Regions from separate parts of the Pseudomonas sp. Marseille-P9899 genome, predicted to be linked through region 3. Evidence: riboswitches for the same ligand, from Rfam matches in the RefSeq annotation. Region 3 holds a riboswitch; each other region holds the start of a gene.
The links. Region 3 has a riboswitch for cobalamin ahead of HWV67_RS22260 (ABC transporter substrate-binding protein). Riboswitches for the same ligand answer to the same signal wherever they lie in the genome.

Region 1: another riboswitch for cobalamin. It lies ahead of cobO (cob(I)yrinic acid a,c-diamide adenosyltransferase); the one in region 3 lies ahead of HWV67_RS22260 (ABC transporter substrate-binding protein).
Region 2: another riboswitch for cobalamin. It lies ahead of HWV67_RS08880 (TonB-dependent receptor); the one in region 3 lies ahead of HWV67_RS22260 (ABC transporter substrate-binding protein).
Region 4: another riboswitch for cobalamin. It lies ahead of HWV67_RS04535 (CbtB domain-containing protein); the one in region 3 lies ahead of HWV67_RS22260 (ABC transporter substrate-binding protein).

The regions. Positions count from the first base shown of each region.
Region 1 is NZ_CAESCG010000003.1:813,693-821,457, reverse strand. It holds gene cbiB (adenosylcobinamide-phosphate synthase CbiB) at 1-440, opposite strand, end outside; gene bluB (5,6-dimethylbenzimidazole synthase) at 437-1,087, opposite strand; gene HWV67_RS19475 (cobyrinate a,c-diamide synthase) at 1,084-2,379, opposite strand; gene cobO (cob(I)yrinic acid a,c-diamide adenosyltransferase) at 2,376-2,987, opposite strand; cobalamin riboswitch at 3,133-3,352, opposite strand; gene HWV67_RS19465 (hypothetical protein) at 3,504-4,082, shown strand; gene HWV67_RS19460 (PQQ-dependent sugar dehydrogenase) at 4,180-5,496, shown strand; gene HWV67_RS19455 (O-methyltransferase) at 5,503-6,153, opposite strand; gene HWV67_RS19450 (C40 family peptidase) at 6,171-6,704, opposite strand; gene HWV67_RS19445 (C40 family peptidase) at 6,841-7,470, opposite strand; gene hda (DnaA regulatory inactivator Hda) at 7,586-7,765, opposite strand, start outside.
Region 2 is NZ_CAESCG010000001.1:2,067,179-2,074,943, reverse strand. It holds gene HWV67_RS08890 (homoserine dehydrogenase) at 789-1,829, shown strand; gene HWV67_RS08885 (aldehyde dehydrogenase family protein) at 1,842-3,260, shown strand; cobalamin riboswitch at 3,647-3,852, shown strand; gene HWV67_RS08880 (TonB-dependent receptor) at 3,961-6,099, shown strand; gene HWV67_RS08875 (ABC transporter ATP-binding protein) at 6,135-6,920, shown strand; gene HWV67_RS08870 (ABC transporter substrate-binding protein) at 6,917-7,765, shown strand, end outside.
Region 3 is NZ_CAESCG010000004.1:549,863-557,627, reverse strand. It holds gene HWV67_RS22280 (OprD family porin) at 1-1,140, opposite strand, end outside; gene HWV67_RS22275 (pseudoazurin) at 1,176-1,613, opposite strand; gene HWV67_RS22270 (ABC transporter ATP-binding protein) at 1,632-2,423, opposite strand; gene HWV67_RS22265 (FecCD family ABC transporter permease) at 2,420-3,460, opposite strand; gene HWV67_RS22260 (ABC transporter substrate-binding protein) at 3,460-4,476, opposite strand; cobalamin riboswitch at 4,623-4,824, opposite strand; gene HWV67_RS22255 (sigma-70 family RNA polymerase sigma factor) at 4,924-5,433, shown strand; gene HWV67_RS22250 (FecR domain-containing protein) at 5,430-6,383, shown strand; gene HWV67_RS22245 (TonB-dependent siderophore receptor) at 6,479-7,765, shown strand, end outside.
Region 4 is NZ_CAESCG010000001.1:1,000,732-1,008,496, reverse strand. It holds partial or broken gene cobN (cobaltochelatase subunit CobN) at 1-1,491, opposite strand, end outside; gene cobW (cobalamin biosynthesis protein CobW) at 1,495-2,568, opposite strand; cobalamin riboswitch at 2,665-2,873, opposite strand; cobalamin riboswitch at 2,930-3,116, shown strand; gene HWV67_RS04535 (CbtB domain-containing protein) at 3,216-3,398, shown strand; gene HWV67_RS04530 (CbtA family protein) at 3,410-4,102, shown strand; gene HWV67_RS04525 (cobalamin biosynthesis protein) at 4,102-4,527, shown strand; gene cobM (precorrin-4 C(11)-methyltransferase) at 4,556-5,302, shown strand; gene HWV67_RS04515 (DUF1272 domain-containing protein) at 5,373-5,618, shown strand; gene HWV67_RS04510 (hypothetical protein) at 5,654-5,950, opposite strand; gene hpaR (homoprotocatechuate degradation operon regulator HpaR) at 6,120-6,542, opposite strand; gene HWV67_RS04500 (gamma-glutamyl-gamma-aminobutyrate hydrolase family protein) at 6,921-7,733, shown strand.

The DNA.
Region 1 (7,765 bases), on a different contig from region 3:
GCGTCGCTGCCGTTTTCCAGCACCGACTCGGTCGCGGCGCGGGCCACGGCGGTTTCGTCCAGCTCGGAAGTCTGCCGGCTGACCAGATAACCCACGCGCTGACGCGCTTCGTCCAGGTTGCCAGCGCGCAGGGCATCGGCCACCGGCTGCACATGCTCACCGAGGCTGCGCAGACCGAGGGCGCAGTACAACGCGAGGATCTCCACCAGCCAGCCGATGTACGGCAGCCAGGACAAGGCCGTGGCCAGCAGCGTCAATGGCACCACCGCGAGAACCCAGGCGGTGACGCCATGGCTGCGCCAGCCGCGCCCGCCCGCGTTGAAACGCTGTTCCAGGCGCCCGGCCATGTTGCCGAACGCCACCAGCGGATGCCAGCGCCGCGGTTCGCCCAGCAGAGCGTCCAGCGCCACCCCGGCCACGGTCAGCAAGGCCACACTCATTCGGCTTCTCCCCATTGGTTTTCAAACAGCATGTCCGCCAGCGGTCGCGGCGTGGTCCAGCCTTCCAGCGCCAGCATCGGCGCCGGGTAAAATTCGTGCACCGGGCCCAGGCAGAGAATCGCCAGCGGCTTGGCGCCCACCGGCATGCCCAGCAGATCGGCCAGTGCCTGCGGATCGAACAGCGACACCCAGCCCATCCCCAGGCCTTCGGCGCGGGCCGCCAGCCACAGGTTCTGGATGGCGCAGGACAGCGAGGCGAGGTCCATTTCCGGCAAGGTGCGACGGCCGAAGATATGCGCCTCGCGCTTGTCCATCAGCGCGGCGACCAGCACTTCGGCGCAGTCGTTGATGCCTTCGACCTTGAGTTTCATGAACTCATCGGAGCGCTGCCCCAGCGCTTCGGCGGTGCGTATGCGCTCGTCCTCCACCAGCGCCTGAATGCGCTGGCGCAGGTCGCGGCGGGTAATGCGGATGAAGCGCCAGGGCTGCATCAAGCCGACGCTGGGCGCCTGGTGCGCCGCCTCCAGCAAACGGGCGAGCAACTCGGGCGCTACCTCGCCGCCGCTGAAATGACGCATGTCGCGGCGCTCGCCGATGGCGCGGTAGATCGCCGCGCGCTCGGCCTCGCTGTAGGCGTGTTCGCTCATGGTGCCAGCAGCGCCGCCGTCGCATCAGGGTTGGACGGGAAGTAGAAATGCACGTACGACGCGGTCAACCGGCCAAGGCGGTACACCGCTTCGGCGCCACGTCCGCCGTTGGGGCTCTGGCCGCGGGCGATGGGTTCCAGTTCGGTGCTGGTCAGCGAATGGTGGTAGGTGTGCCCGCGCAGGGTGCCTTCCGGCAGTTCCACCGCTTGCAGGGCCAGCGCGGCAAGGCGCTTCTGCATCACCGCTTCGCCGGACAGCAGCCCGGCCAGCTCGGCACGCTCGCCGACGACATCGGTCAGCGCATCGAGCAGGAAGAGCATGCCCCCGCACTCGGCCAGCAACGGCTTGCCCGCCTGATGGTGGGCGCGGATGGCCGCCAGCATCGGCGCGTTCGCGGCGAGGGTGTGGTGGTGCAGTTCCGGGTAGCCGCCGGGCAGGTACAGGCTGTCGGCCGGCGGGATTTCGCGGTCGTGGACCGGCGAGAAGAAACTCAGCTCAGCACCCATCGCCCGCAGCAGCTCAAGGTTGGCGCCGTAGGTGAAGGCGAACGCTTCGTCGCGGGCCACGGCAATGCGCACGCCCTCAAGACGACGCTCGATGCTGCGCGGCGCCGGCCCGCTGAACGCCACCGGCGGCGGTAAGGCCGACTGGCAACTGTCGCCCAGCGCCTTGGCGGCGGCATCGAGGCGGTGGTCGAGGTCGGTCAGTTCGCTGGCCTGGACCAGCCCGAGGTGGCGACTCGGCAGTTCGATGCCGGTCTCCCGCGACAGCCCGCCGTACCAGCGCAGCCCTTCGGTCAGGCTGCCTTCAAGCAGCTGCGCGTGGCGCAGCGAGCCGACCCGGTTGGCCAGCACCCCGGCGAACGGCAGGTCGGGCTGGTAACGCGCCAGGCCGAGGGCCAGAGCGCCGAAAGTCTGGGCCATGGCCGTGCCGTCGATCACCGCCAGCACCGGCACGCCGAAATGCCGCGCCAGGTCGGCGCTGGACGGCGTGCCGTCGAACAGCCCCATGACGCCTTCGATCAGGATCAGGTCGGCCTCGGCCGCCGCTTCCCAGAGCAGGCGCCGGCTTTCCTCGGCGCCGACCATCCACAGGTCGAGCTGGTACACCGGCGCGCCGCTGGCACGTTCGAGAATCATCGGGTCGAGGAAATCCGGGCCGCACTTGAAGACCCGGACCTTGCGCCCCTGGTTACGGTGCAGACGGGCCAGGGCCGCGGTGACGGTGGTCTTGCCCTGACCGGAAGCCGGCGCGGCGATCAGTACCGCCGGGCAATGCCGGGTGTCGCTCATAGTTCGACGCCCTTCTGGGCACGGATGCCGGCCTGGAAGGCGTGTTTGATCATGCCCATTTCGGTGACGGTGTCGGCCAGTTCGATCATCTCGTCCTTGGCGCCGCGGCCGGTCACGATCACGTGCTGCATCGGCGGGCGGGCCTGCAGGTCGGACAGCACCTGTTCGAGGTCGAGGTAACCGTGCTTGAGGGCGATGTTCAGCTCATCGAGCACCACGAAGCCGATGCTCGGGTCTTGCAGCAGTTGCCGGGACACCGCCCAGGCGGCTTCGGCGGCGGCGATGTCGCGCTGGCGGTCCTGGGTTTCCCAGGTGAAGCCCTCGCCCATCACGTGATAGCGCACTTCTTCAGGGAAGCGGCGGAAGAACAGCTCTTCGCCCGTGGCGTTGCGCCCCTTGATGAACTGCACCACGCCGCACTGCATGCCGTGGCCGAGAGCCCGGGCGAGCATGCCGAAGGCCGAGCTGCTTTTGCCCTTGCCATTGCCGCTGAGTACCAGCAACAGGCCGCATTCATTTGGGGAGTTGGCGATGCGCTCGTCGATCACCGCCTTTTTGCGCAGCATGCGCGCCAGGTGGCGTTCGTCACGTTCGGTGGATTCGGTCATCGGGATCTCCGCGGGCCACTGTCGGCGCGGCTTGTCCGCTGGAGCGACAAGGCTGGGGGCAACGACAGATGAAGGGGTGGTGGCACACGGAACGCGCAGGAGTCGGGCGGCAAGACCCGAAAAACCGCGCATCACCCTCCGTGATGCCGTTGACTGTTTGCAGGCCGGTCTCCGGGCTCATGAGCGGATTTCAGATCCTGGCCGGGCGCCTTCCCGGGTGACGACACCCAGTGGCCATGCGCAGCCTTGACTCATTTACCGTTGCGGGGGCAGCGCCGGAATCGCACGTCTGGCGTGCTCACCGGCTTCCCTGTTTCACCCTGTCGGCCGGCGGGCCACAGAGCACCTGAAACAAGCCGCAAAGGTTAGAGGGTTGGACCCGGAGCGTCAATGAAAGGCGCCCGGTACGAGGCGACCGATGGCGTTTCTGTCGTCTTGTGCAACACTCAGTCGAGTGATATCAAAGTGCCACGGTTTTCCGCTGTACTCGTACAACAATTACGAAAGGAGAGCAGCATGCAAGGCCTGATCATCAACAATCCTCGCCTGGAATTCCTGCGCCCGGCGCTGGAGCGTTGGGGCGAATGCATCGAACGCTTCAACCAGACCCTCGGCGACAACGAAGGACCTTACTGGCAAGGGCTCCAGGGCAACCTCGGGATCCTCTCGGCAGCCATCTGGCAAGCCGAGCTGGTCACCCTTCAGGATTTCCAGAGCAAGAAACAGCGCGACGAAGGCGAACGCGGTGCCCGCTGCGACTTGCTGATCGCCAGCCGCGATGAATCGGCGTACCTGCATGCCAGCCAGCGCTGGCCGAAGGTCGGCCGGCTGGACCTGAGCCCGGCCTTGCAGGAAGTCAGCGCCAGCGCGCGCAATGTCGCCTACCCGAGCCAGTTGAAGATCGCCGCGCTGTTCGCCAGCCCGTGCAAACTGGGCCAGCATGCCAGCCCCGAAGAATTGCAGGACCTGGTCGACGACCTGCAAAAACACAACGCCTGCGTTATTGCCTGGTGTTTCCCGTATGGCTATCGAAAGCTGCACGACGAGTTCGGCCAGTACTATCCCGGGGTTGCCCTGCTGTTGAAGCAGGCCTGAGGATTGCCGGGGTCGCCTTGCGGCCCCGGCGATTGAACCTCCCTCCTCCGATCCGCCTCTGACTCCTTGTAAGGACCCGTTCCCCGAGGAGTCGCTCATGTCTTCACTACGCATCGCCCTGCTACTGGCCATCACCACCGGACTGAGCGCCTGCGGTGAAACCGCCCGGCTCCAGGTCACCGACGGCAGCGGCCCGACCCCGCAATTGCCGGAACCGAACAAGACGCTGATCCCCACCGTCAACATCGCCCCTGCGGTCGGCTGGCCGAAAGGCGCCAAGCCCGTCGCGGCGCCCGGCACCCAGGTGGCGGCTTTCGCCAGCGGCCTGGACCATCCGCGCTGGCTGTACGTGTTGCCCAACGGCGACGTGCTGGTGGCGGAAACCAACGCCCCGCCAAAACCCGAGGACGGCAAGGGCATCAAGGGCTGGGTGATGAACAAGGTCATGGCCCGCGCGGGTGCTGCCGTCCCCAGCGCCAATCGCATCAGCCTGCTGCGCGATACCGACGGCGACGGCATCGCCGAAACCCGCACGCTCTTCCTGATAAACCTCAACTCCCCGTTCGGCATGACCCTCGTGGGCAACGACCTCTATGTGGCCGACACCGATCGCCTGCTGCGCTTCAAATACGAAACCGGCGCCACCGTGATCAACACGCCCGGCGAAGTCGTCGCCGAGCTGCCCGGCGGCCCGCTGAACCACCACTGGACCAAGAACGTGATTGCCAGCCGCGACGGCAAGAAGCTCTACGTCACCGTCGGCTCCAACAGCAACGTCGCCGAGAACGGCCTGGACAAGGAAGAAGGCCGCGCGGCGATCTGGGAAATCGACCCGGCCACCGGCAGCCACCGAATCTTCGCCTCAGGCCTGCGCAACCCCAACGGCCTGGCCTGGGAACCGCGCAGCGGGCAACTGTGGACGGCGGTGAACGAGCGTGACGAAATCGGCAGCGATCTGGTGCCGGACTACATCACCTCGGTGCGCGACGGCGGTTTCTATGGCTGGCCGTTCAGCTATTACGGGCAACATGTGGATGTGCGCGTGCAACCGCAGGACCCGAGCCTGGTGGCCAAGGCCATCGCCCCGGACTACGCGGTCGGCCCACATACCGCGTCTCTGGGCCTGACCTTCGCTGAGCCCGGCGTCCTGCCGCCGCCGTTCGACCAGGGCGCGTTCATCGGCCAGCACGGCTCCTGGAACCGCAAGCCGCACAGTGGCTACAAAGTGCTGTTCGTGCCGTTCAGTACCACGGGCAAACCAGCGGGCAAACCGATCGATCTGCTCACCGGCTTCCTCAATGACGACGGCAAGGCCATGGGCCGGCCGGTGGGGGTGATCAACGATCAGCGCGGCGGGCTGCTGGTGGCCGACGACGTGGGCAATGTGATCTGGCGGGTCAGCAAGGCGCCTTGAGGACGTTCAGCGCTTGCGACACAGCGTCAGGCCGTCACCCAGCGGCAGCAGCGACAAATCCACCCGCACATCGTCACGCAGCGCCAGGTTCAAGGCCTGGATGGCACGGGTGTCGTCGCTGTCGGGCTGCGCCTGCAGCACCCGGCCGCTCCACAAGGTGTTGTCGAACAGCACGACGCCGCCCTGGCGCAGCAGGCGCAGGGCTTCTTCGAGGTAGCGTGGATAGTTGGCCTTGTCGGCATCGATGAAGATCAAGTCGAACGCGCCGTCCGCCAGCGTCGCCAGGGTGTCCAACGCCGGACCAGGGCGCAGCTCGATACGGCTTTCCACGCCCGCCTCCCGCCAGTAGCGGCGAGCGATGTCGTGGTAGTCGCCCGGCAGGTCGCAGCACAGCAATTCGCCCTCCGCTGGCAGGGCTTCGGCCATGCACAACGCGCTGTAACCGGTGAAGGTGCCCACCTCGATCAATTTGCGCGCACCGCTCAATCGCACCAGCAGCGCCAGCAACTGACCCTGTTCGGGGGCTACCTGCCAATTGGAGTTCGGCCGCGCGGCGGTTTCAGCACGAAGGCGCGTGAGCAACGGCGTCTCGCGCAGGGAAACGCGCCGGAGGTAATCGTAGAGGGCGTCGTCGAGGTAAAGCGTCTGACCGGTCATCGCTTACCTCGGCGGAATCAGGGGTTGTGCGCCAGATGGTTGCCTTGCAACACGCGCTTGGCGTTGAGGTAGGACTTTTGCCAGTAGTTGTTCGACAGATAGTCCAGCCGCACCGTCCCGCCCGTGGACGGCGCATGGACGAAGCGCCCCTCGCCGACATAGATGCCCGCATGGTTGACCTGACTGCCACCGTTGGTGGCGAAGAACACCAGGTCACCGGACTGCAAGGCGTCGCGGGACACGTTCGGGGCGCCCATGACGATCATCTCGCGGGTCGAGCGCGGCAAGGCGATGCCCGCGGCGTCACGGTAGACGTAGCCAATCAGGCCACTGCAATCGAAACCGGCATCCGGCGTGTTGCCACCCCAGCGATAGGGTGTGCCCACCAGGCCAAGCGCGCGGAACAGCACATCTTCGGCAACCGGGGAGAAATACACCTGAGGAGAAGTGAACGCCGGCTGGACCACCTGGGGCGGGGTCGGGGCGTGGCTGGAACAGGCACTGATCAGTGCCGCCAGGGACAATACCGCTAAGCGCGCCATTATCGACATCGTCAGAACATCCTGTCTGAAGCTGCCCGGCTGGATGCCGGCAAAGTGGTGAGAATCAAGATTAGACGCTTTCTGTAAACACGCACGGCGACGAGCTTTTCAGCATCGTCGCCGTGTACATGACGCTACGAAGGAATCAGTTGCGCGAGAGCGTGGTCGGTGCCATTGCCAGCGCGCGCTTGGCTTCGATGAACGTCTTGCTCCAGTAGCGATCGCCGAGGCTATCGATACGCACGCCACCGCTGCGACGGCTGCTGGAGTGGATGAACTGGTTGTCGCCGAGGTAGATACCGGCGTGGCTGACGCGACCGCGGCCGTTGGTGCTGAAGAACAGCAGATCACCCGGCTTGAGGTTGTTGCGCGAGACCAGCGGGGCATCGACGTTGATCATTTCGCGGGTGGAGCGCGGCAGGTTCATGCCAGCTTCTTCGCGGAACAGATAACCGATGAAACCACTGCAATCGAAGCCCGACTGCTCGGAGGTGCCACCGAAGCGGTAGCGGGTACCGATCAGAGACATGCCACGCTCGAGGATGCTGTCAGCCAGCACCGGCAGTTGATAAGGCTTGGAAGAGGAGAATTGTTCCAGTTCTTCCTCGGTGGCCAGCTCTTCTTCGAACACCGAAACGTCGGCGGAAGGCTGGGTGGCGACCTTGGCAGCGATGGAACTGTGATCTTGCTGTTGCGAAACCGGGCTGTGGGCAGCGCAGCCGAAAAGCAGTGTCACGAGTGCGAGGGGCACGAGGGGTGCGAAGCGATTTAGCATGGGCACGACCGTGTCTGGAATTCAAAGGAGCCGAGACTATGCCTTCTATCGATTTGATTTGCAAATTCAATCGAAAAAAATGTGACTTTTATGTGCCGAGGCTCTGGGACGCTGTTTACCAGCCCAACGTCTCTTTCAAAAACGGGATGGTCAGCTTGCGTTGCGCCTGCAGCGACGCCTGATCGAGGCGTTCCAGCAGGTCGAACAGTGCACTCATGCTGCGAGTTCCGCGGGTGAGAATGAAGTGCCCGACCTCGTCGGTCATGTGCAGGCCGCGACGCGAAGCCCGCAATTG
Region 2 (7,765 bases), on a different contig from region 3:
GTGAGCTTATCCATTCGATGTGGCGAGGCTGCCGGCCCCTTCCGCCTTTACGGCGTCCTACTTTTTTCTTGGAAAAAGTAGGCAAAACCGCTCGCTCCCACATCCGGCCCTACGCTGCGCTCCGGGTCCCCTCGCTACGGCGCCTTTCGGGGCCACGCGGCCTACGACTTGCTTCGCAAGTCTACATCTCGCGTCTTCGGCTAACGCCGAAGGGTGCTGCGCACCTGCCCCTACAGGCACCTCCGCTCGGCCTCCTGAAGTCGCGAAGTTACGGGCGGCGCCTGTACTGACGGATCTTCGAAATCAGAATCTGATGAAACCACCGACTTGCTCTCGATCTTGCTTCTGCTCTTAGTGCGCGCAAGTCCAGACGCCACAAGGTGCGACGTCAGGAGGCCGAGTGGAGGTGTCTGAAGGGGCAGGTGCGCAGCACCCTTCGGCGTAGCCGAAGACGCGAGATGTAGACTTGCGCAGCAAGTCGTAGGCCGCGTGGCCCCGTAAGACACCGGAGGGAGGGGACCCGGAGCGCAGCGTAGGGCCGTATGCAGGAGCCAGCGGTTTTCGTCCATTTTGCCAAGACAAAAGGACCCGCCGTAAAGGCGGAAGGGGCCGGCAGCCTCGCCACATCGACTGGATAAGCCCACGGCACCTAAGCCCAAAAATCAGCGTCCCACCATCTCTTTCCACTGTGCAAATCGCTCAACAAATACAGCGTTTTGCCGTATTCAAGTGCCCTGGCCCGACTCGTACGCTGATGCCATCAAACAACAGCAAAGAGGAATGCCTTCGTGACTGAATACAACATTGCCCTGGTCGGCTTCGGTGGTGTGAACCGTGGCCTGGCCCAGTTGATCGCAGAACGTAATGCCACCTGGAAGGCGGCCCTCGGTTTCAGCCTGAAGATCGTTGGCGTCACCGACCTGTTTCTCGGCTCGGTGGTCAACCGCAACGGCCTGGACGCCGCCGAGCTGGTCGCGCTGCCTGCCGAGAAGGGTGCGTTGGCACGGATCGCCGGCGGTACCGCCGAAGCCTTCAATGAAACGGTGATCAAGCAGTCCGGCGCCGACATCATTGCCGAGGCGACCTTCACCAACCCGGTCGACGGCGAGCCGGCAGCCACCTTCTGCCGCTGGGCGCTGGAAAGCGGCATTCATGTGGTCACCACCAACAAGGGCCCGATTGCCCTGCACGGTGCCGAGCTCAAGGCGCTGGCCCGTCGCAAGGGCCTGGCGTTCGAATACGAAGGCTCGGTGATGAGCGGAACGCCGGTGATCCGCCTGGCCCGGCAGGCCCTGGCCGGTGCGGAAATCCAAGGTTTCGAGGGCATCCTCAACGGCACTTCCAACTATGTGCTGACCCGGATGAAGGACGGCCTGGCATTCAGCGATGCGGTGGCCCAGGCGCAACAACTGGGCTACGCCGAAGCCGACCCGACCGCGGACGTCGAGGGCCATGACGTGCGCCTGAAAGTGGTGATCCTCGCCAACGAACTGCTGGACGCGCGGTTGAGTGTCAGCGATGTCGCCTGCTCGGGCATCAGTGGCATCAGCGCGGCGGACATCGTCAAGGCGCAGGCTACCGGGCAGTGCTGGAAACTGATCGGCGCCGCCAGCAAGGCGGCTGACGGTTCGGTTTCCGCCAGCGTCGAAGCGCGCTTGCTTCCGGTCGAGCACCCGCTGGCCGGCATCTCCGGCGCGGTCAACGCGATCTCGTTCAACACCGAACTGCTGGGCGCCGTCACGGTGTCCGGGCCAGGCGCCGGCCGGATCGAGACGGCGTTTGCCTTGCTCTCCGACATCATCGCCCTGCACACCACCGACCGACAGTAACGGGAGCCTTTCATGAGCGTATCTCGCATGACCAGTGTTCAATCCGTAGCCCCCAGCCACATCGAGGTGTTCAGCCCGTTCGATGGCCGTGTGGTCGGTCGCGTGCCCAACCTCGACGCTGCAGCGGTGCCGGGCCTGCTGGCGCGGGCGCGGGCGGGCGTCAGCGAAAGCGCGGCGTTGCCACGCCATCGCCGTGCGCGGATTCTCGAGGAGGCCGCGCGACTTGTGGAAGCCGACGCCGCGGCGTTCGCCAGCCTGATCGTGGCCGAAGCCGGGAAAACCCTGCGCCAGGCCGAGAAGGAAGTGAAGCGCTGTGTGAACACGCTGAAGCTGTCCGCCGAAGAAGCGCGGCGCAATGCCGGTGAAGTGGTGCCGTTCGAAGCCTATGAAGGTTCGGAGTCGCGCCAGGGCTGGTTCACCCGCGAGCCGCTGGGGCTGATCGTCGCGATCACGCCTTACAACGACCCGCTGAATCTGGTCGCGCACAAGCTGGGCCCGGCGATTGCCGGCGGTAACGCGGTGATCCTCAAACCGTCCGAGCTGGCGCCGTTGTCGGCGTTGAAACTGGTGGCGTGCCTGGTCCAGGCCGGCCTCCCGGACAGCGTGGTGACCACCGCCACCGGCGGCGTGGAACTGGGCCGGGCGCTGGTCGAACTGCGCGAGGTGCGGATGATTTCCTTCACCGGCGGCTTTGCCACCGGCGAATCCATCGCCCGCAGCGCCGGGCTGAAAAAGCTGGCGATGGACCTGGGCGGCAACGCGCCGGTGCTGGTGCTGGAAGACTGCGACCTCGGGCCGACCGTGGAGTCCTGTGTTTCGGGTGCCTTCTGGGCCGCCGGGCAGAACTGCATCGGTACCCAGCGGATCCTGGTGCACCGCGAGATTTATCCAGCGTTCCGCGAACAGTTCGTGGCGCAGTCGCGGGCCTTGAACCTGGGCGACCCGTCGCTTCGCGAAACGGATGTCGGGCCGATGGTCACCGAGCAGGCGGCCTGCCGTACCGAGCAACTGGTCGAGGACGCCGTGGTGGACGGCGCCAGGGTGCTTTGCGGTCATCGCCGCGAGGGCGCGCTGTACGCACCGACCGTGCTGGAACAGGTCAGCCACGGCAGCCGGATCTGGCAGCAGGAAGTGTTCGCGCCGGTGGTGATCCTCGAACCGTTCGACCACCTCGACGACGCCGTCGCCCTGGCCAACGCGCCGGAATACAGCCTGCACGCCGGCGTGTTCACCCGCGACCTGTCGACCGCGCTGAAGCTGGCGCGGCGCATCGAGGCCGGTGGCGTGATGATCAACGACTCGTCCGACTACCGCTTCGACGCCATGCCATTCGGCGGCTTCAAATACGGCAGCCTCGGCCGGGAAGGGGTGCGCTTCGCCTATGAAGACATGACGCAGCCAAAAGTGGTGTGCATCAACGAACTGGGCTGAGGCGATGCATCGGTGATTGCCGGTCCTGGGGTCCGGTATCTACACCTCTCGCAGGCAATCGCAAACCTTCAGCCACTTGCGATTCTGTGGGAGCGGATTCATCCGCGAAGGGCCGCGCAGCGGCCCTAAACCCATCCACCACCCTGTTCCTGCGTGGATTGGATCTCACCTTCAGGCATCCTGAAGGTCGACAGATATTCCGGATATAGACAGCCACCCCGTGCTGGATGGTTTTGGGGCCGCTATGCGACCCTTCGCGGATAAATCCGCTCCCACAAGTTCCGCGTCAAACCAGTATCTTTGCCGGTGAGATGTGTAGATGCCCATGCGGTCCGCGGGCCGGCCACCAACACCTGTGTCGTTGACCTTCCAACACTTTGATGGTCAGATGCGCGCCTGTTTCAGGTGTCCCATACCGTCGTGTATGGGGTGAAACGGGAAGCCGGTTCGTCACTTTGCTGATCAGTCCGGCGCTGCCCCCGCAACGGTATGCGAGCGAAACATTCGATACGCCACTGTGCCCCGTGCATGGGAAGGTGAATGTTTCATGACCCTCGCGAGCCCGGAGACCGGCCTGAAGCATTGTTTGGCAAACCCGCGGTGGGCGGGCGCAGGCCGGTTTCCGTGGGCTGTCGCGCCCGCGATTCCCTATGCGTTGTTCCCTCCGGGATTCTTTCATTCCTGCTTCAAGTGGAACGACATGTCCCGTAACTCCCTGTTCAACTCCTTCTCGGGCACGCTGCTGTGTGCCAGCCTCGCACCTTGCGTGTTTCTGTCCCTCCCGGCGCACGCCGCCGAAGACGACAAAGCCCTGTCCTTGCCGGCCACCGCCATCAACGAGGTCGCCGAGCAGAATCCCCAGCCTGACCTGCATACCGCGAGCACCAGCGGCTCGCGCCTGGGGCTGACGCCGCTGGAAACCCCGGCCAGTGTGACCAGCATCAGCGCCGAGCAGATCCTCAAGCGCAACAACGCCACGGTGCAGGACGCCGTGACCCGTTCCCCGGGCGTCACCTTCATCGGCACCCCCGGCAACGGCGGCACCGCGCTGTCGGCCCGCGGCTTCACCGGCCACAGCTCGACCATGCAGTTGTATGACGGCACCCGCCTGTATGTCGGCGCCGGCACCGTCACCTTCCCGGTGGACACCTGGGCGGTGGAACGCATCGATGTGCTGCGCGGCCCGGCTTCGGTGCTCTATGGCGAAGGCGCTACCGGTGCGGTGATCAACGTGGTGCCGAAGAAACCGTTCGAGGGCGAGATCCGCAATCACCTGCGCCTCGGCTATGGCTCGGACGACAAACGCCAGGCCGCGCTGGACAGCGGCGGCTCGCTGACCGATACCCTCAGCTACCGCTTCAACCTGAACCAGCAGGCGAGCAACGGCTGGGTTGATCGCGGCAACTCGGAAAGCATCGCCCTCAGCGGCTCGCTGCGCTGGCAGGCCACCGACGACCTGAGCTTCACCTTCAGCCATGACTACGTTGACCAGGAGCCGCAGCGCTACTTCGGTACGCCGCTGGTGGACGGGCATTTCCGCGAGTCGCTGCGCGACCACAACTACAACGTCGAGGACGCGACCGATCACTACAACGACCAGTCCACCCGGCTGGTCACGGACTGGACGATCAACGACAACCTCAGCGCCAGCAACCAGTTGTACTTCCTCAAGGCCCAGCGCCGCTGGCGCAATGCCGAGACTTACACCTGGCTGCCGGGTGACCTCGTGCGCCGCGACAGCTTCATCAGCATCAAGCAGACTCAGGAGCAGGTGGGCGACCGTCAGACCTTCACCCTGCAGCATTCGCTGTTCGGACTGGACAGCCGCACCGTGGTCGGCGCGGACTACAACTCGATCCGCTTCGTGCGCAAGCATGACTTCGACAACGTCTACAGCGACACCGTGCCGCTGGCCGGCTCGGGTGGCGGCGGCTATGTCAGCACCGACCCGTATCGCTCCCGCGACGCCAACCAGGCGAAGCAGTTCTCGCTGTTCGCCGAGAACCGTACCCAGCTCACCGAGCAGTTGTCGCTGATCACCGGCGTGCGCCGCGATCAGGTTCACCTCGACCGTACCGACGTGGCGACCGATACCCGCAGCGATCGCAGCCTGTCCGGCGGCAACTGGCGCGCCGGCCTGGTGTTCGCCGTCACCGAGGACCTTTCGCTGTACGGCCAGTACGCGACCAGCACCGAAGGCGTCAGCAACCTGCTGACCCTCTCGACCGCGCAGCAGCAATGGGACCTCAGCACCGCGAAACAGACTGAAGTGGGCATCAAGCAGCAGTTGCTCGATGGCCGTGGCGAATGGACCCTGGCCGCGTATCACATCGTCAAGAAGAAGCTGCTGAGCACTGATCCGGTCAACCCGACGATCCAGCAGCAGATCGGCCAGCAGTCCTCCGACGGCATCGAGGCCACCCTGGAACTGCGTCTGCCATACGACGTGCAGCTTTCGGCCAACGCCGCCTGGGTTCGCGCCGAGTACGACGAGTTCGCCAGCGGCAGCAACGACTTCAAGGGCAATCAACCGGTCAACGTGCCACGCCGTTCCGCCAACCTGTGGCTGAGCAAGGACTTCGCCGAGCGCTTCAGCGCGGGTGCGGGTGCGCGCTACGTGGACAGCCGTTATGGCGACAACGCCAACACGGTTGAAGTCCCGAGTTACACCGTGGTCGATGCCAACGTCGACTGGCACGTCCAGCCGGACCTGACCCTCGGCCTGCAACTGAACAACCTGTTCGATCGTCAGTACGCCACCACCACCGGCAACAACGGTCGGCAGTGGTACCTGGGCGAGCCGCGCTCGTTCTTCGTCACGGCTGACTACACCTTCTGACTGCCGCGCCCCGGGCGGGGGCGCACGGAGACTGAATGTCCTCACTCAGTATCGAGGGGCTGGCCTGGGCCGCCCCCGGCCGTGACCGCGATCCGCTCTGGCTGCTGCGGGATATCCACCTGCAGGTTGGCCAGGGCGAATTCGTCGGTCTGATCGGCCCCAACGGCAGCGGCAAGACCAGCCTGTTGCGCTGCGCCTACCGTGCCTATGAACCGGCCCTGGGCAGCGTGACGCTGGACGGCGAGAACCTGTGGCGGCGCACCCCGCGCTGGTGCGCACAGCGCATTGCCGTGGTGTTGCAGGAGTTTCCCCAGGAATTCGGCCTGACCGTTGCCGACGTCGTGGCCATGGGGCGTACCCCGCATCAAGGCCTGTTCGACGGTGACAGCGCGGACGATGCCGTGCAGGTGGCGCAGGCGCTGGAGCGGGTAGGGCTCACGGCGTGCGCGCTGCGCAGTTTTGCCAGCCTGTCCGGTGGCGAAAAACAGCGCGTGCTGCTGGCGAGGGCATTGGTGCAACAGCCTGGCCTGTTGATTCTCGACGAGCCGACCAACCACCTCGACCCGCGTTATCAGCTCGAGCTCCTGGGTCATCTGCGCAGCCTCGATCTGAGCGTCCTCGCCAGCTTTCATGACCTGAACCTGGCGGCGGCGTTTTGCGACCGGCTCTGCGTCATTGCCGAGGGCCGCATCGTTGCCAGCGGAACGCCGGCCGAGGTCCTGACCAGCGAGCTGCTGCATGAAGTTTTCGGTGTGCGAGCACTGGTCGACACCCACCCGCTGCACGCCTATCCGCGTATCACCTGGATCACTCAACCATGAACTATCGGTTACTTGCCGGCCTGATGCTGGCGTTGGCGGCGACGCCGTCGCTGGCCAGCGATTACCCCCTCACCGTGCGCAGTTGCGACCGCGACGTCACCTTGAACAAGGCGCCGCAACGGGTCGTGGTGCACGATGTGAATATGACCGGCATGCTCCTGCACCTGGGCGTGCGCGAGCGTCTGGCCGGCTACACTGGCTTTACCGCCACCAAGCACCGCGACCCCTGGATCAGCGAGGTGCTGCAAGGTGTGCCGCAGCTCGCCAGCCGTTATCCGTCCGTTGAAACGCTGCTGGCGGTGGACGCGGACCTGTTTTTCGCCGGCTGGAATTACGGCATGCGCATCGGTGGCCCGCTGACCCCGACGTCCCTCGCGGCGTTCGGCATTCCGGTCTATGAGCTCAGCGAATCCTGCTCATGGATCATGAAACAGCCGCGCGCCAGCCTGGATGACGTGTACCGCGACCTGACGAACCTGGGGCGAATCTTCTCCGTCGAAGTGCGGGCCCAGGCGCTGGTCGGCCAGATGCGCGAGCGTATCGACGCGGTCGCCAGCACCGTTCGGCAGGCGCCGGAAGCACCGCGGGTATTCCTCTACGACAGCGGTGAAGACCGGCCCACCACCTCGGGCCGCCTCGGCATGCCCCAGGCGCTGATCGACGCTGCCGGCGGACACAACATCATGGATGACGTCGCCGCCAGCTGGACCCAGGTGAACTGGGAAAGCGTGGTGGAGCGCGATCCGGAGGTTATCGCGATCGTCGACTACGGCCCGCTGAGCTGGCAGCAGAAACGTGATTTCCTGTTGCGCCATCCGGCGTTGCAAACGGTGCGGGCCATTCGC
Region 3 (7,765 bases):
ATAACCACCCCGCGGATCGACATGGCTGCCGTCGATCCCGCTGCCGCGCACATACAACGCGCTGAATACCAGCCCGGGCACGCCGAAGGACTGCATCGCCAGGTCGTAACGCGCCTGCCAGGAGCGTTCGTTCGGGGCGTTGAAGTCGGACAGTTGCACGGCGTTGCCGATGAAGATGGCACCACGGGTGACGTAGTCGAACGGCGTGTTGCCGTCCACTTCCTGATAGCCGAGGCTGAAGGTGTGGGCGCCGCTGCGGTAGTTCGACATCAGGCTCCAGGTGGTGTTGTCGATGTCACCCGACAACGCCTTGCCGGTGTCGCTCGTGCGGTAGAGGTTGAGGTCCAGCCCCAGCGAGCGGTCACCCGCCAGCGGCTTGCGATAGCTGGCGCTGAGGTAGTGCTGGCGCCAGCTGTCTTCGTAGCGCGAGGTGTAGAGGCTGGTCACCAGGCCCGGCACGCCGTCGTAGACCACGCCGGCCAGGTCGAAGCTGTTGCCCTGTTTGCCGTTGGAGTAATTCACCACGAAGCCGCGATCATGGCTGGAGGCGTTGCGGTCGGTGCTTTCGTTGAAGTGGCCGGCGACCAGTTTGACGTTGGGGATTTCCTGGCTGGTGAGGAAAAAACCGGTGGCGGTTTCCGGCAGCAGGCGGCTGTCGGAGGAGCTGAAGACCGGCGTCTTCACGCGTTGCTCGCCGTAGCTCAGGGTGGTGTTGGACAGCCGCAGTTTGACCGCTGCGCCACCGCGCGCCGCGTTGTCCTTGGGATGACCTTCGTTGTCCAGACCCAGCAGCCGCACCTTGCCGGCCCGGCCGCCGCCGCTGTCCAGTTGCCGCGCATAGTAGAGGTGGGCGTCGACGCCAACCCCGACGGTGCCTTGGGTAAAGCCCGATTGCACGCTGCCCATCAGGCCATAGGCCCATTCTTCGGCGGCGCCGTTGCGTTGGTCGCGGGGTTTGTAGGCGTTGCGCGCGCCGTTGCTGCGGGCGCCATGGCGGTAGTCGCGCTGGTCGAACACGCTGCGGTTGAGCAGCAGCCAGGTGCTGTCTTCGATAAAGCCGTTGGCCTGGTCCTGGGCCGATTCGGCATGTGCCAACGCCGGAGCCGCGAGGGCCAGGGCGAGATGGTGGAGCTTGATCACGGGCGGATCCTTCCGTAGCAAATGAAAATCGCGGTTTAGCGTGGCGGCAGTTCGCGCTGGATGATGGTGGTCAGGCGCTGGCTGGCGCGGGGATTGAGGCTGGCGGGCGGCACCGGCGTCGCAGCGTCCGGCTCACCGACCTGGATCGCCATGACCATGCCCATCGACACATGGGGACTGCACTGGATGCCGTAGAAACCCGGAACGTCGAACTTCACTTCCAGCGGCTGGTTGATCTTGCTTTTGAATGGCTCGGCGCCGGCGGGCAGCAGACCGTCGATGGTCGCGGCGTTATGGCCGCTCTGGGTGGACAGGAAGCGCACGCTGTCGCCGGGTTGCAGGCGCAGGAAATCCGGCTCGTAGACCATGGCACCCGCGGCGCCACGGTTGAGCATTTTCACCTCATGGACCTCGGCCATGGCCACGGGGCTGGACAGCAGGGCCAGCAACGCCAGCCTGGAAAGAAGGTGCATTGGAAACCTCGAAAAAATTCAGCGCGGACGCAGGCGCAGGAAGCGGCTGCCGTCCAGCGGATCGTCAATGAAATGGCCGTGCACGCCGAAGGTGTCGTGCAGGCGTTGTGGGGTCAGGACTTCCAGCGGCGTGCCGAGCGCCACCAGCCGGCCGTGCTGCATCACCGCGAGGCGGTCGCAGTCCAGCGCCTGGTTGAGGTCGTGCAGGGCGATCAATGTAGTCACCGGCAGCGCTCGCACCAGGTGCAGGATGCTCAGTTGCTGCTGGATATCGAGGTGGTTGGTCGGCTCGTCCAGCAGCAAGATCTGCGGTTGCTGGGCCAGGGCGCGGGCGATGTGCACGCGCTGGCGTTCGCCGCCGGAGAGGCTGTGCCAAGTGCGTTGCGCCAGGTGCGCCATGGCCACCGCCTGCAGGGCCTGGGCGACGATGGCGTCATCGGCCGCGCTCCATGGCGACAGCGCCGACAGCCAGGGCGTGCGGCCCAGCTCGACGGCGTCGCGCACGCTGACAGCGTCATCGGTGTTGGCCTGTTGCTCCACCACCGCCAGCAGCCGGGCGATTTCGCCACGGCGCAGCTTCGCCAGAGGCTGATCGTTGAGCCGGACTTCGCCGCTGTGAGGCTTGAGCAGACCTGCGAGCAACTTCAACAGGGTGGACTTGCCCGAGCCGTTGGGCCCGACGATACCGAGGGTTTCGCCGGGGCGGACCAGCAGGTCCACCTCCGCCACCAACGGCGTACCTTTGATCTGGTAACCCAGGCCCGTGCAGGCGAGGGCGGCGCAGTGCTGTGTCGGATCGAAGGCATTCATCGCGAACGTTGTCCCCGGATCAGGATCAGGGCAAACACTGGCGCGCCGACCAGCGCGGTGATCACGCCGATCGGCAGCACCTGGCCCTTGATCAGGGTGCGCGACAGCACATCCGCCGCCATCAGGAACAGCGCGCCGCACAGCGCGCTCAAGGGCAGCAGGCGGGTGTGTCGCGGCCCGGCCAGCAGGCGCACGGCATGGGGAATCACCAGGCCGACGAAGCCGATGGAGCCGACGATGGACACCAGCACCGCAGTCATCAGCGCCGCGCATGCCACCAGCACGATCTGCACCTGGCGCACCGGAACGCCCAGCGCCGCCGCGGCGTCCGCGCCGAAGGTGAAGGCGTCCAGCGCGCGCCGATGCCACAGGCACAGCACCAGCCCCAGCAACACCACCGGCAGCGCCAGCCCGACCGCCGGCCAGCGCACGCCACTGAGGTTGCCCAGCAGCCAGAACATCAGGCCGCGGGCTTGCTCGGCGCTGGCCGAGGCGGTGATCAGGAACGAGGTCAGGGCGTTGAACAACTGTGAGCCAGCGATCCCGGCGAGGATGATCTGCCCGGTGCTGCCGGCACCGCGTGCGCCGCGCGCCAGCAGCACCACCAAGGCGAAGGCGGCGAGGGCGCCGATAAAGGCGCCGCCGGACATCGACAAGGTGCCGGCGCCGACCCCGATGATCGCCACCAGCACCGCGCCGGTCGACGCGCCGGCGGAAATGCCCAGCAGGTACGGATCGGCCAGCGGATTGCGCAGCAGCGCCTGCAACACCACGCCGGACATCGCCAGCCCGGCCCCGCAGGCGCCGGCCACCAGCGCGCGCGGCAGCCGGTAGTTCCAGATGATGCCTTCGTCGATCGGGTCGAGCAGATGCCCGGCGCCCCACAGCTTGTTGCCCAGCACGTCCAGCACCACGGAAAGGCCGAGGCGGGTTTCGCCGATGCTGGCGGCGAGGGTCACCGCCAGCGCCAGCAGGACGCCGACCCACAGGGCATGGCCCAGCAGGCGCAGGACGAGGCGGGCGACAGCGTGGGACATCAGTGATCCTGCCGCAGCTTCTGGCTGGCCGCGGCCAGGGTTTCGATGCCGTCGACCAGGCTCAGGCTGGCCTGCATGGCGTTGGCGTCGAGGATGATGATGCGGTCGTTTTTCACCGCGTCCATGTTGCGGGTGACCGGGTCGTTCTTGAGGAATTCGAGCTTCTTCAGGTAGTCATCGGCGGGGAAGCGGCGGCGGTCCATACGAGCGATAACGAGGAAGGTCGGGTTGGCCTTGGCGATGGTTTCCCAGCCCACGGTGGGCCATTCTTCGTCGGAGGCGATGACGTTGCGCATGCCCAGGCTGTTCAGCATGAAGTCGGGAATGCCCTTGCGCCCGGCCACGTAAGGATCGATATCGAGATCGGCGCTGGAGAACCAGAACACCGCCGACTGATCCTGATCGCGGCGTTGGCCGGCGCTGGCGGTGACCTTGGCCAGGCGCGTCTTGAGGTCATTGACCACGGCGTCGCCACGGTCCTGGACGTCCATGATCTGCGCCAGTTGCTCGATGCTTTTGTACAGGCTGTCGATCTGGAATGCCTGCAGGCGCGTGCCGTCGGCGCCGCTGAGGTTGTCCTTGCCTTCGCAGTCGGATGGCATCACGTAGGCCGGGACCTTGAGGTCGGCGAACTGCTCGCGGGTGCCGACCACGCCTTGCGGGCCGACCATCCACTCGAACTGCACCGCCACCAGGCCGGGACGCTTGCCGATCACCGCTTCGAAGCTCGGGTCGTTGTCGGCCAGGCGCTCGACCTTGGCGTTCTGCGCCTTGAAACGCTCCGGCACGTCGCTGAACCACAGCGAGGTGCCGGCCAGCTTCTGCTCAAGGCCGAGGGCGTAGAACATCTCGGTGCCGGACTGGCCGATGGTGACCGCGCGTGCCGGAGCCTGGTCGAAGGTCAGCGGGGTGCCGCAGTTATCGACGGTCAGCGGGTACGCGGTGGGCGCGGCGAGGGCGGTGCTGGCGAGGCCGAGGCTGGCGAGCAGGGCGAGCGTGAGGCGGGACAGGGGCATGCGGATGCGATCTCCATTCGAACGTGTGCGTGGCGGACGGCACAGGTCTGGAAAACACATCCCGAAAAAGCGTGAGCGCGCGGGGCAGCCGTGAACGGTTGCCGTGCGGAAACGGAATGCCCTTCCCGGACACCCCGCCGGCGGGTTTGCGATGCTGCTGGCCGGCAGGTCTCCTGACTGGCGCGTCATGGCTATGCTCCTGCCTTCCCGGGCGTGGCCCAGTGGCGTGTGAAAAAGGAGCAGGCTCGGCGCCTACAGTTGCGGGGGCAGTTCCGTTTTCGCACCGGGAAGCGGCGCGGACGAATTCCCTGTTAGTTCCTTTCGGAAACCGGCGGGGCGCGATGGTACGGGATAGAGCGGCACAGGACCAGCCTTGCAGGCAAGACAACGCCGCAGCTAGAATGAGAGCAATTCTCACTTGCATGCCCTTGGTCAACCAAAAGCCCAATGCCCGTCCCTACCAGTCCCCACCAGAACATCGGCGACCTCTATCGCGACCACCGCGGCTGGCTGGTGGAATGGTTGCGCCAGCGGCTGGGCAACAGCGCCGATGCCGCCGACCTGACCCACGACACCTTCATCCGCCTGCTGGGGGCAAAGCCTCTTGCCATCGATAGCCCGCGCGCTTACCTCGCCACCGTCGCCAACCGCCTGCTAATCAGCCTGTACCGCCGTCGCTCGCTGGAGAAGTCCTGGCTGGAGACGCTGGCGCATCTGCCCGAGCAAAGTGTTCTGTCGCTGGAGAGCCAGGCGCTGGTGCTCGAAGCCTTGCATGAGGTTGACCAAGTGCTTTCCTGCCTGCCGGCCCGGACGCGCCAGGCGTTTCTCATGGCCCAGCTCGAAGGCTATACCCAGGAAGAAATCGCCCACCACATGGGTATCCATGTGCGCTCGGTGCAACGCCATCTGGCCCGCGCCTACGAGGAATGCATCATGCTGGCCACGACCCAATCGTGAGCGGCCAGCCCATCGACCGCCGCATTGCTCGCCAGGCGGCGCGCTGGTTCGTGCGCCTGCAAGGCAACGCCAGCGCGGGTGATCGGGAAGCCTGCCTGCACTGGCGCGCCAGCCATCCCGACCACGAGCGCGCCTGGCAACTGGCCGAGCTGTTTCACGCCCGTTTTGACGATATTCCCGCAGAGGTCGGCGTGCCGACCTTGGGTCGACCGGAAAGCCTCGATCGACGCCGTACCCTCAAACTGCTCACCACCCTGATCATCGCCGCGCCCCTGGGCACCTTCGCCTACCAGGCTCTTCCCTGGCGAGAATGGAGCGCAGACCAGCGCACCGTCGCCGGGGAGCGCCGCGAGCTGGTCCTGCCTGACGGCACCGAGGTCATGCTCAATACCGCCAGCGCCATGGACATTCGCTTCGACCAGCGGCAACGCCTGCTGCGCCTGTTTGCCGGGGAGATTCTCGTCAGCACGGCTGCCGACCCCGAGCAGCGGCCGCTGCTGGTGGAAACCGCCGAAGGCCTGTTGCGCCCGATCGGCACACGTTTCAACGTGCGCCAACTCGATGGCACAACCCGCATCGCCGTGCTTGAAGGCGCGGTGCAGGTCTCTCCCGCGCAAGCCACCGACTCGCTGCGTCTGGACGCGGGCCAGCAGACTGATTTCAGCCGCACCTTGATCACGCCCGCCATCGCCCTGCAACGCAGTGCCAGCGACTGGACCCAAGGCGTATTGCGCGTCGAAAAGATGCGCCTGGCCGACTTCGCCGTCGAGCTGGGCCGCTACCGTCCCGGCCTGTTGCACTGCGATCCAGCGGTGGCCGACTGGCGCATTTCCGGCGTTTTTCAGTTGAATGACACGGACCAGGCGCTGGCGGCCCTGGCTCGCACCTTGCCGGTGGAAATCCGTTCGCGCAGCCGTTACTGGGTGACCATCACCGGTCGGCAAAGCTGAATCTCATAGCCCCAAGGAATCGCTGTCGTGTTTTTCAGCGCTTGTGCGTCCTCCTCGTAAAACAGCCAACACGACTCGACGGGGAACCACACGCAATGCAGCAAACACAACGTCACGATCAACCCTTCCACGCTTTGGCCCAGGCGGTACGCGGGGCGGCCTTGGGCTTGCTGGTTGCCGGGGCAGGCCTGAGCAGCCCGGCAGTGCTGGCCGAGTCTGCTGGCCAGCAACAGGTGCGCGTTTACGCCATTTCCGCCGGCTCCTTGAGTGCCGCATTGGCCGAATTCGCCAGCCAGGCCGGCATCACCCTGCCGATCGACCCGGCCCTGGTGGAAGGCAAACGCAGTGCCGGGCTCAATGCCAACACCAGTGTCGACGATGGATTGCGCCAGCTACTGCGCGGCAGCGGCCTGAACGCCGCAGTCTCAGGTGACGGGTCTTACACCCTGTATCCGCTGGGAGACGGGGCGAGCATTGAACTGGGCGCCACCAGCATCACCGGCCAGCAACTGGGCCAGACCACGGAGTATTCCGGTTCGTACACCACCGGCAGCACCAGCACGGCGACCAAGCTTGCGATGTCGCTGCGCGAAACGCCGCAGTCGGTGACCGTGATCACCCGCCAGCAGATGAATGACCAGGGCCTGGGCTCTATCGCTGAAGTCCTCGGACAGACGCCGGGCGTGACGGTGATGCACGACGACAGTGAGCGCTACAACTTCTACTCCCGCGGCTTTGCTCTGGACAGCTTCCAGTACGACGGCGTGCCGACGTCTGACTTCACCACCAACACCAACGGCCTGGGCGTACGCGACATGGCCATCTATGACCGCGTTGAAGTAGTACGCGGGGCGACGGGGTTGATGAGCGGCGTCGGCAGCCCGGCCGGTGTGGTCAACCTGGTACGCAAGCGTCCGACCAAGGAATTCCAGGGCTACGTCTCCGGCAGCGGTGGCACCTGGGATCGCTACCGCACGGAGCTGGACCTCTCCGGCCCGTTGTCCGAAAACGGCGCCTTGAGCGGACGCGTGGTGGCGGCCCATCAGGACAACCATTCGTTCATCGACTACTACTCGCAGAAAAAAGACGTGTTCTACGCCATTGGCGAGGCGCAGATCACGCCGGACACGACGCTGTACGCCGGGATCGATTACCAGAACATCGACTCCGATGGCTCCAGCTTTGGCCAACTGCCGCTGTACAACTCCGATGGCAACCGCGCCCACTTCAAGCGCTCGACCAACCCCGCAGCGAAATGGACCTACGCCGATAGCCAGAGCACCAAGTACTTCGGCGGCGTTGAACAGCACTTCGACAATGACTGGATGCTGCGTATCGAGGCCAGCCACTGGAAGGGCAGTACTGACCAGTTGCAAGGCAAC
Region 4 (7,765 bases), on a different contig from region 3:
GCGCAAGCCGGCAACCATCATCCGTCCGCCACGGAACATCGGGTCTTGCTGCGGCTCGCCCCAACGCTCGCGCACCGCCTGCTGATTGGCTTCGGGCAGTTGCGCGAACGCCGTCAGATAGTCATCCAGCGCCATGCTTTGCGCGCAGGGGCGTTGGTCGAGGCTGTCGAGGTCGTTGCTGACGCCGCCGAGCAGGTCGTGGATCAACGCGGTGCCGCTGTCCGGCAACTCGCCCACCGGATAATCCTGCTGCTTCAGCGCCCGCAGGATATTCAGCGCTGCCGCCGGGGTGTCGAGGCCGACGCCATTGCCGATACGGCCATCGCGGGTCGGGTAGTTGGCGAGAATCAACGCCACCCGCTTCTGCGGGTTGGGCAGCCGCGCCAGTTCGCACCAGCGCCGCGCCAGTTCGGCGACGAAATCCATGCGCTCGGGATGCGCGCGGTAGCAGACCACATCAGACTGGCTGCGCTCGCTGCGCCAGGCCAGGTCCTTGAAGCTGATGGGCCGGGTGATGATGCGCCCGTCCAGTTCCGGCAAGGCGATGTGCATCGCCAGGTCGCGGGCCCCCAGGCCCTGCTCGCTGGCTTGCCAGCCGGGTTCGTTGTCCTGGGCGCAGATCGCTTGCAGCACCGGGATGTCGCGGCGGAACGGACGCAGGTGCGGCTGTTCCGGACTGGACTGGGCAAAACCGGTGGTATTGAGGATCAGCGCCGCGTCGGTTTCGTCCAGCCAGGCCTCGACCTGGGCCAGGCAACCGGCCTCCTTGAGGCTGGCGACGGCGATCGGCAGCGGATTGAGCCCGGCGCCGATCAAACGCTCGCAGAACACGTCAACGAAGCCGGTGTTGGCCGCCTGCAGGTGCGAGCGATAGAACAGCAGCGACACCACCGGTTGCCCGGCACGCCAGTCGGCCCGCCAATCGGCGAGGTCCGCCTCGGCGTGATCCGGGTGATAAAGGCTGGTACGCGGCAGTTGCCGGGGCTCGTCCCAGGGGTAATCACGGCCCAGCCAGAGACTGGCCAGGCAGTTGAACAAATTCAGGGCATTGGCCTTGCCGCCCTGGCGCAGAAAGTGCCAGAGCCGCTCGGCTTGCTCGCCAGTAACCGTGCCCAGGCTGCTCAGCTCCGGGTCCGGGCGGTCGTCGCCCGGCACCAGAATCAGTTGCACACCGCGCTCGGCCAGAGCCACCAGTTGCTCGACGCCGTAACGCCAATAGCCGATGCCGCCATGCAGCGACACCAGGATGACCTTGGCGTGGCGCAGCACCTGATCGACATAAAGGTCGACCGAGGCGTGGTTCTGCACCTGCATCGGGTTGGCCAAGCGCAGACTGGGGTAGTCGTCCGGCAACTCGCGGGCGGTTTCCGCCAGCAGCGCCAGGTGCGAGTCACCGCTGCAAAGGATCACCAGCTCGGCGGGAGACTGCCCGAGGTCGGCAATGCTGTCGTCCGGCACGAAGCCGCCGGGCTGGGTCCGCAGCAGGTGCATGGATCAGGCGCCCAGGGCCGCGCGCAGACGAGCTTGCAGCGCCTCGGCGTCGAGTTCCTGACCGATCAGCACCAGGCGCGTGACCCGCGCTTCGTCAGTGCGCCAGGCGCGGTCGAAGTGCTTGTCGAAACGCGTGCCAACACCCTGGATCAGCAGGCGCATCGGCTTGCCGGGAATCGCCGCGAAACCCTTGACCCGCAGAATGCCGCTGTCCACCACCAACTGGGTCAGCGCGTCGAGCAGCAAGGCCTCGTCAGCTTCGGGCAGTTCCAGGGAGATGGAGTCGAAGGCGTCGTGGTCGTGATCGTCATGATCATCGCCATCGTCGTCGTGATGGCTGTCGTGGTGCGTGCGGCGGCCGTCGATATGCGCTTCGGACTCGGCGCCCAGGCCCAGCAGGACTTCCAGCGGCAGCACGCCTTTGCTGGCTTCGATCACCTTCACGGCAGGCGGCAGCTCTTCAGCCACTTCGGCGCGCACGGCGGCCAGGGCATCGGCAGCGATCAGGTCGGCCTTGTTGAGGACGACGAGGTCGGCGCTGGCCAGTTGGTCGGCGAACAGTTCGTGCAGCGGGGATTCGTGATCCAGGTTCGGGTCCAGCTTGCGCTGGGCATCGACCTGCTCAGGGAAGGCGGCGAAGGTGCCGGCCGCTACCGCCGGGCTGTCGACCACGGTGATCACCGCGTCAACGGTGCAGGCGTTGCGGATTTCCGGCCATTGGAAGGCTTGCACCAACGGCTTGGGCAGCGCCAGACCGCTGGTTTCGATCAGGATGTGGTCGAGGTCGCCACGGCGGGCGACCAGTTCACGCATGACCGGGAAGAATTCTTCCTGCACGGTGCAGCACAGGCAGCCGTTGGCCAGTTCGTAGACCCGGCCGCTGGCTTCTTCTTCGGTGCAGCCGATGCTGCACTGTTTGAGGATTTCGCCGTCGATGCCCAGCTCGCCGAATTCATTGACGATCACCGCAATGCGGCGGCCCTGGGCGTTGTCCAGCATGTGCCGCAGCAAGGTGGTTTTGCCCGAGCCGAGAAAGCCGGTAACGATGGTGACGGGGAGTTTGGCCAGTGTTTTCATGTCGGATGCCCTTGGCAGGATGGCGGGCATGCGGGACGGGAGCCGCAGGCCTGCAGCCTGGGCGCGTTCGCCACCGGATCACCCCGCCCGGTTGAAAGTCGGAAACTGAACGAGGCAGGTCTCCTGGCTCGCGCTGTGCCCCTCAAGGGCAGCATCGACGCCTTCCCGCCGGTTTGGCAGTGGCTGTGTCGATGAAGGCAGCGCTTACAGTTGCGGGGGCAGCCGCGGCCTGGCCTGAAAAAGGCGCACCGCGTTCCCGTCTTAGCTCCGGCCCTTGCCGGAGAACCTCGAACCGGCAAGGCTACGCAGTGCCCCGAAGCCGGTCAACCGCTGTATTGACGGATGTCAACGCGCGTGATTTCCTAGCGCGATTCGTTTGGGTGCCTTTTTGTTACAAGGTGAAACGGGAAACCGGTAAATTCCGGTGCTGCCCCCGCAACGGTAAGCGAGGAAAGCGTCAAGACCACTGTGCCTGCGGGCATGGGAAGGTGACGCCACGGCGAAATGCCCTCGCAAGCCCGGAGACCGGCCTGAACAACAGCATTGACCAAACCCGCGGTGGGCGGGCGACGTTGCAACCCCTGGGCGATTCCGGCCAGGGGTTCTTCGCGCTTGCCTGTTGCCGACAACACCAAGAGGAAAGCGCCATGCCGATCATCGCCAGTCACGCCATCGTCACTCCGACCACCCTCAGCCAGCGCATCGTCGCTGCCGTCAGCGCTTCGGTGCTGGGCCTGTGCCTGGTCTACTTCGCTGGCTTCTCGCACATCGAAGCGGTGCACAATGCCGCGCACGATACCCGTCACAGCGCCGCTTTCCCTTGCCACTGAGGCCTGCCCCAATGTTCATGCGCATCGCTCGCACTGCAGGCTTCGCCGGCCTGCTGGCCGCACTGCTGCTGACCCTGCTGCAAAGCTTCTGGGTCGCGCCGCTGATTCTCCAGGCGGAAACCTATGAAACCGCGGCCCCGGCCGTCCAGGAGCACGAACACGCCGACGCCGCCGCCGGCGCGGAACATCATCACGACGCCGAAGCCTGGTCGCCGGAAGATGGCTGGCAGCGCGTGCTGTCCACCACGGGCGGCAATCTGGTGGTCGCAGTCGGCTTTGCCCTGCTGCTCGCCGCCATGTACACCCTGCGTCGTCCAGGCCGCGTGACTACCGGCGCGCTGTGGGGCCTCGGTGGTTTCGCCGTGTTCTGCCTGGCGCCGAACCTGGGCCTGCCGCCGGAACTGCCGGGTACCGCCGCCGCCGACCTGGCCCTGCGTCAGTACTGGTGGATTGGCACCGCCGCAGCGACCGCCGTTGGCCTGGCGCTGATGGTGTTCGCCGGTAACTGGCTGCTCAAGGCCATGGGCCTGGTGCTGCTGGTGCTGCCGCATGTGATCGGCGCTCCGCAACCGGAAGTGCACGAAAGCCTGGCACCAGAAGCGCTGGAGTCGCAGTTCATCGTTGCTTCGCTGCTGACCAATGCGGCGTTCTGGGTCGCCCTCGGCCTGATCAGCGCCTGGCTGTATCGCCGCCAGGCTGCCTGATGCCCTTCCCGCCCGGCGCAACCCCGCTGTTCGCCGGGCTGGGCTGCCGCCGCGGCAGTCCGGCCGATAATCTGGCCGGGCTGCTACGGCGGACCTTGCAAGCCCATGACCTCCCTCTCGAAGCCCTCGCCGGCCTTGCCAGCATCGACCTCAAGTACGACGAACCCGGCTTGCTGCAACTGGCCGCGCACCTCGACCTGCCGCTGACCTTCTTCAGTGCCGCGCAACTGGCGCCCTTCGCCACCCGCCTCAGCCACCGCTCGCCGGTCGCCTTTCGCCACAGCGGCTGCCATGGCGTGGCCGAGAGCTGTGCCCTGGCGCTGGCCGAGCAAGTCAGCGGACAGCCCGCGCAACTGCGGGTCACCCGCATCGTCCACGACGACATGACCCTGGCATTGGCCTGGGCGCCGTCGTTTGGCGGATAATCCGCCCCCTCTCGTTCAAGGATTTGCCATGACCGTCTATTTCATCGGCGCCGGCCCCGGCGACCCGGAGCTGATCACCGTCAAGGGCCAGCGCCTGATCCGCCAGTGCCCGGTCATCATCTACGCCGGTTCCCTGGTCCCCGCCGCGGTGCTCGAAGGGCACCAGGCCGAGACCGTCATCAACAGCGCCGAGCTGCACCTGGAGCAGATCATCGCGGCGATCAGCGCCGCCCATGCCAAGGGCCAGGACGTGGCCCGGGTGCACAGTGGCGACCCCGCCCTGTACGGCGCCATCGGCGAGCAGATTCGTCATCTGCGTGAACTGGGCATTCCTTACCAGATCATCCCCGGCGTGACCGCCACCGCTGCCAGCGCCGCCCTGCTCGGCTGCGAGCTGACGCTGCCGGACATCGCCCAGAGCGTGATCCTCACCCGCTTCGCCGACAGCTCGCCCATGCCCGAAGGCGAAGCCCTCGCCAGCCTGGCCAGCCACAAGACAACCATGGCGATTCACCTCGGGGTGCGGCATCTGCCAAAGATCGTCGAGCAACTGCGCCCGCATTACGGCGGCGACTGCCCGATCGCCGTGGTCCACCGTGCCACCTGGCCGGATCAGGACTGGGTGTTGAGCACGCTGGACGACATCGTCGAGCAGACGGCACTTAAAGGTTTCCGCCGCACGGCGCTGATTCTGGTGGGCCGGGTGTTGGCCAGCGACAGTTTCAGTGAGTCCGCGCTGTACCGGGCGGGCCACGCGCATCTCTACCGTCCCTGAGCGCGCTATTGCATTGCCATCAGCGTTGCTTCAATTTAACGCTTCGGCATACCTCAAAGGACTACCTTCAATGCTTGAACTGCGCCCCTGCTGTGAATGCTGCTCCACCGATCTGCCAGGCGACAGCCGCGATGCCCTGATCTGTTCGTTCGAATGCACCTATTGCCGCAGCTGTGCGGAAGGTCAGTTGAAGGGCAAGTGCCCGAACTGCGGCGGCGAGTTGCAGCCAAGGCCTGCCAGGGTGGGCGAGAAGCTGGCGCGCAATCCGGCAACGACAGTGCGCACGGTGAAAGCCGAGGGTTGCCCGACTCATTGAAGAAAGGGCCTGCAATGCAGGCCCTTTTTTTATGGCTAATGCGGCTGCAGCTTGTTCTTGATCAGCCCGACGATAAACGTCAGCACCGCCCCACCAGCCCCGCCGCCCACCACGCTGCTGATGATCGCGGGCAAATCCAGGGTGCCTGCCGCGCCAGCCTGGGCCAGGCTCTGATCGCCGGTGAATGACGCCAGGATCTGTCCCAGCACCACGCCACCCACCCCGCCAAGAATCGAATTGAGCAGCGGCCCCATGCCTTGTTTGCTCATGCCCGCCGCGTTGCCGCCTACCACACCGCTGATGATCTGAATGATCAGACTGATGATATCCATCGCCATAGCCTCTCTTAAGCGCCTGAAATGACGACTCGCGAGCAGGTTACTTCGGATACAGCCACTACCACCGGCGTTGAGACGTCGTGGTCCGACCAACGACGGCAAGCTGTTGCGGATAACCGACAGTATATGTAGGACTTTTCAGTTGCGCGAACAGCCAGGCCCCTCAGGGTTTGACGTTCTTCAGCTCGTTGAGCAACCCCAGCAGCGTTTGCAGCTTGGCGTCGCCGAACTGTTCGAGAATGCGCTGGTAGTTGCGCTCCATGTCTTCGCTCATGTCCACGAAGCACTGCTGGCCTTGCTCGGTGAGGCTGACGAAGACCCGGCGCTGGTCCTGCACGGATTTCTTGCGCCGCACCAGGCCGTCGCGCTCAAGGCGGCTCAGCACGCCGGTCATGCTCGGTTTGAGAATGCAGGCCTGTTCGGCCAGTTGATGGCTTTCCAGCTCGCCTTGCTGGCGCAGGATGCGGATCACCCGCCACTGCTGCTCGGTAAGGCCGTGTTCGTTGAGCGACGGGCGGAAGAAGGCCATGGTGGCTTCGCGGGCTTGCAACAGCGTGAGGGTCAGGGACGGTCTTGGAGTAGGCATTGGCAGGCTGATATCAACGGAGGTTCTGAAGCTTAAGAGCGGGGCTTTCGGGCCGCAAGGCCCGTAATGGCCACGGTGCGGACAGCGGTGAAAGACTCGTCAAATATAATGAACTGCCGTGTCCGCTAAAAATCACATTTACCTGAGGTCAATCAGAGAGTTAAACGATAAATCAAAGGTCTTACGTTAAAAAATATGCACACGGAACGGTTAATCCGCTTGATATATTTAACGGCTCTGGCAAGCTATGCGGCAGGTTTCGACCGGGAATCGACGTTCGCGTGCACACCCGGCAGTGCTCGAAACCTCGGGTAGCGCCCTGCAGCAATCGGCGCGCCTGCACAACAATGACAGGCCGCGCCTGTCCCAAGGTGACATATGCCCAACAGCAACATTGGCAATAAGAATCAAAAAGCCCGCAAACCTGTCGTCCTGATGACCATGGGCTCTCAAGAGCGCAAGGGTCACGACTATCAAGTGATGACCCACAAGTACATCGTGCCGCTGGTCGAACACGCTGACTGCGTCCCCCTCCTGGTTCCGACCTGCTGCGGCACCGAAGACCTCGAACAGTATCTGGACATGGCTGACGGTGTGTACCTGACCGGCGCCGGCAGCAATATCGACCCGGCCCTCTACGGCCAGGAAAACCAGACTCCAGGCAAGGGTCAGGACCGCAACCGCGACCTCTTCGACCTGCCGCTGGTGCAATTGGCTATCGCGCGTGGCCTGCCGATCTTCGGTATCTGCCGCGGCATGCAGGAAATCAACGTGGCGCTGGGTGGCGACATCTACCAGAAGGTCTACGCCGAGCCTGGCTTCAACGATCACCGGGAAAACCCGGAAGATCCGGTGGAGGTGCAGTACAGCGCGGTGCACAGCGTGCGCATCGAGCCAGGAAGCTGGCTGCAGGAACTGCTGCAAAGCGACGAGATTCGCGTCAACTCGCTGCATGGCCAAGGCCTGAAAACCCTGGGTGAAGGCGTTGAGCCGCTGGCCCGTGCCGAAGACGGCCTGGTCGAGGCGATCCATGCGCCAAGCCTGTCGCCATTCCTGTTCGCGGTGCAGTGGCACCCGGAATGGCAAGCCGCGAAGAACCCTGATTCGGTCAGGATGTTCGAAGCGTTCGGCAATGCCTGCCGTACTCAGGCGACCAAACGGCAGCAGAGCAAGACTCAAAGCATTGCTTGAGAAAAAACACGCAAGACGATGATTTAATTGGT